2 regions of the Clostridioides sp. LIBA-7602 genome follow, and region 2 is predicted to be linked to the other one. Evidence: riboswitches for the same ligand, from Rfam matches in the RefSeq annotation. Region 2 holds a riboswitch; the other holds the start of a gene.
The links. Region 2 has a riboswitch for lysine ahead of ACTG45_RS08620 (Na+/H+ antiporter NhaC family protein). Riboswitches for the same ligand answer to the same signal wherever they lie in the genome.

Region 1 (2,212 bases), 1.8 Mb from region 2:
TTTTATGTTTGTATCAGTATTAGTCATTGATTCTTGATTTAGTGATATATCGTGTACTAAAGACTTTTTAGGGTCTTTTTTAACTCTATTGGCATACATCATAACAAATCCTATGGATATAGCCATATATATTATAAACATAACAACTCTAAACTCTATTCCAGAACCTGGTGTTATTTGTGACAATGCCTGTGCTATTCCTACAGAGAAAGGATTAGTAGTTGCCGCTCCAAATCCAGCTGTTGCTCCTATAAACACTGTTGCCACCGCAGTTAATGAATCATATCCCATGCTGGTCATAAGTGGAATAAATATCATATAAAAAGGTAATGTTTCTTCACTCATTCCAAAAGTTGTACCACCAAGACCAAACAAAATCATTGATATAGGTATTATTAAAAATTGAAACTTCTTCATTTTATTTACAGTGTGTGCTATAATGGCTTCTATTGCACCTGTTTTGTTAACTATTCCAAAAGCTCCTCCAACTATCAAAACAAATCCAACTACTTCAGCTGCATCTATAAATCCCTTTATAGGAGCTGAAAATACATCAGTAACACCTTGTGGATTTGATGGTGCTTTTTCATAAGTTCCAGCTACAACAACTGACCTTCCATCTATATCTACCCTTTCAAAATTTCCACTTGGTACTATCCAAGTAAGAACTGCCATTACCACTATTAATAAGAATATTATAGTAAGTGTCTGTGGCATACTAAACCTCTTCTTTTTTAAACTGCTCATTTGTAATCTCCCCACTTTTTAAATTAAAATATTTTATTATTGCATCCCTTTTCTATCCTATTTTGCATAGATGTAAAAAAGCTCAACATGGATACATGTTGAGCTAAATGTGCTAAATACAACATACCTACATCTTCCCTTTATCTTATCTAAGATAGCTCTCCATCAAAATTCGGGCTGATTTTGATGACAGTACTGTACTTATTAAATACAGTCCCAGCACTAGCTTTGGACACTAGCACTTCGGCACTTACTCCTTTTATATTGCTTCATTGGTTTCCGACCTCTTCAATATTAATCTTAGTAAATGCAACCTCTACCTCAATCTTTTTATTAGATGAGGTAATGCTTATTAAATTTTATTTATTGTAAATAATTGTAGCATAATATGTCGAGATTGTAAATATTTTCAATATAATAATACTTACATTTAATGACATTGACAAGTTTAATTTATACTATTCCAGTATATAATTATAACTTTAGTTTTATGTTTAAAAATATATTTATCTTCTCTTTTTTCTATATTATCTATATATTTATCTACCACTTCACCAAAATTAATCTTTTTATTTAATTCAGTTTCCATTTTAAGATGTATATCTTCTATGCTATCAAATTCAATTTCATTTTCTACATCAATAAACTTTGTGTCTGCACATATATTCAAAGAATGTAGTATATTTGGAATATATATATAATCTGGGCAGGTTCTATCTTTCTCCCCTAAATCAATATACAAGTCATTGAATAATGGCTTTTGAATAGTCCTTACTATAATTACTTTTTCTTTAGCCAACTTATTCATTTTATTCAAGGCATCTTTAATATTCCAAATTCTATAAAGTGAATTCACAGATAAAATGTAGTCACTGCACTCAATATTGACATCTTCCCACTTACCTTGTACTGTGTTTATATTAGTTATATTATGTTCCCTAATCTTTTGTCCAAGTACATCAAGCATATCCCTTGAAAAATCATTAGCAGTTACGACCTTGCATTTTTTAGAAAGTGGTATAGTAAATTTACCTGTACCTGCACCAATTTCTATAAGATTTTTTCCTTCATCTATTAATTTATCAATAAAATCAAATACTTCTTTTGAATAATCATAAAGTGTTGGATTATCATCATACTTATGAGATAATTTTTTAAAAAATAGTCTTTCCACCTCATCATCAAATGCTCTTTCCTTTGCATATCCTTCTTTATTTTCAATATACTCATGCCATTTTTTTTCGAAATCTATATCTTTATAATACATGATTAATCTTCCTTTCTAAAAATGTTAAGGTTGAGACTTATCATTTTCCATAATCAAAGTAAACCACTTTTACTAAATTAATGCTATATTAATTAAGTGCTTAACTAAATAATTGATTACTCTGCTCTAAAAATTAATAAAATTCTCAATAAGCTCTTTAGTGTAAGTATGCTTTGCACTTTTATATAATTCTTTGGA
Region 2 (2,212 bases):
TAGACGTATATCCACTATAATAGAATGATGCCAAAGCAACTATTATTAATGTTCCTATTGGGATTATAGCATTCCACACACTCAATTTCACTCCATTTTTTGGTGCTAAATCATCTAATTCTTCTACACCTTCATCAAGGTCTGTACCAACTTTTCTACTTCTAGATTTTATCTCAGCCTTTCTCATTGGCCCAAATTCTTTTAATAATAATGCTGATATTACAATAAACGCTAATATTAATATATTATAAAATCTAAATGGTATTGTATTTAAAAATATACCAAATGCATCAACATCCACACTTATACTTTCAAAAGCATCATGTATTAAACCAACTTCAAGACCTATCCATGTAGATATTATGGCTAATCCAGCAACTGGTGCTGCTGTAGCATCTATTATAAAGGCTAATTTTTCTCTTGATATTTTCATTTTATCTGCAACAGGTCTCATCATAGGACCTACTATTAATGAATTAGCATAATCATCAAAGAATACTAAAAGACCCAAAAACCATGTTATAAGTTGTGTACCTTTTGCTGATTTCGCTCTTTTGGCAAGTGCTTCAGCTATCGCCTTAGCTCCTCCCATTTTAGCAACAAGATTTATTACTCCTCCAATTGCTAGAACTTGTAGTATTATTCCTGCATTCCATGGGTCTGATAACGATACCAAAGCTCTGTCCACTAAATCTAAAAATGATTGTATAAGTGTGGCAAACACATTTATACCACTAGCTTTAATTATAAAACTACCAGAAAGAATTCCTATAAGTAAGGAAATTATTACGTTTTTAGTTATAAATGCAAGTATTATAGCAACTAATGGTGGTATTAAAGTTAAAATTCCAAATTTTTCTGCATTAGCTAGTGCAATAGTGTCTATATCTTCCTCCGCAAAAACCATTACTGTTGACATTATGAACATAATTGTCGTCAGAAAAATAATATTAATTTTTTTATTTCTCATATAAATCTCCCTCTCTTTTTAGTTTTGTGAATTGTACAGGGTATTTGATAAAACTAAAAAAGCCTTAAGTGCTAAACACTCAAGGCTTAAAAATTACAATACATCAACAATATTAAAATAAGTATAATATAATTCCTTAAATGATAGCTCACCACAAATAAACCTGTGACAGTTGTACATATTTTCTATGTACCCCCAGCAATATAATCTTAAAGCATCGATTATAAAACTTCGGCAATATCTCCTTTCCTAATAAATCTCTGTGCTTAACTCATTATTAGTACTGATAGATTATTGCGCCTCTACCCTTCTATTCACTTTTATTAAGTATATTTTGAGTATATATTATTTATTTAAACTTTGCAAGGTGGTTTTTAAAAATCCTTTTTATTTTTTACATGAAATTCCATTTTATTCTGATTTTGTTTAATGGACACTTCTATTAACACACGATTATCTTCTTGTTTAAAACTTCTAATTTAAAGGACTTTTCAAGTTATTGTCGAATTATAAAATTAATTGTACTAAGACCAACAAAAAAATTTTATCAATTATATGGAGGAATTACTTTAATGTTATTAATTTACAATGAAAAGACAAACCCTTACTTCAATTTAGCAATGGAAGAGTATCTTCTTAAAAATCTTGACGAAGACTTATTTATTTTATGGAGGAATGAACCTTCTATAATTGTTGGAAAAAATCAAAATACACTTTCTGAAATAAATTTAGAATATATAAAAGAAAATTCTATACCTGTCGTTAGGAGACAATCTGGTGGTGGAGCTGTATTTCACGATTTAGGAAATATAAATTTTACATTCATAGCTTGCAATAATAATAGCTTTAGTGATTTCAGAAGATTCACTCAACCAATAATAGACTTGCTTAAAACATTAGATGTCAACGCTGAATTTTCTGGAAGAAATGACCTTCTTATAGATGGTAAGAAATTTTCTGGAAATGCCCAGTACAACTACAAAAACAAGGTAATGCACCATGGTACGTTGTTATTTTCATCTGAGATAAACGACCTTTCAAAAGCTTTAAAAGTAAAGCCTATAAAATTTGAAGGAAAGGGAATAAAATCTGTAAAATCTCGTGTAACTAATATAAGTGAACATCTAAAATCTAAAATGGATATACTGGAATTTAAAGATGCAATCATGGATTATTTATCTAAAACTAATATTGATAATACTAATTATTGTTTAAGTAAGTATGACATAGAACAAATAGAAA

Region 1: another riboswitch for lysine. It lies ahead of ACTG45_RS16795 (YfcC family protein); the one in region 2 lies ahead of ACTG45_RS08620 (Na+/H+ antiporter NhaC family protein).

The regions. Positions count from the first base shown of each region.
Region 1 covers NZ_CP196991.1:3,595,692-3,597,903, forward strand. Annotated here, with positions in the region: gene ACTG45_RS16795 (YfcC family protein) at 1-747, opposite strand, end outside; lysine riboswitch at 895-1,074, opposite strand; gene ACTG45_RS16800 (class I SAM-dependent methyltransferase) at 1,196-2,014, opposite strand; gene ACTG45_RS16805 (ABC transporter ATP-binding protein) at 2,141-2,212, opposite strand, start outside.
Region 2 covers NZ_CP196991.1:1,807,262-1,809,473, reverse strand. Annotated here, with positions in the region: gene ACTG45_RS08620 (Na+/H+ antiporter NhaC family protein) at 1-970, opposite strand, end outside; lysine riboswitch at 1,107-1,283, opposite strand; gene lplA (lipoate--protein ligase) at 1,543-2,212, shown strand, end outside.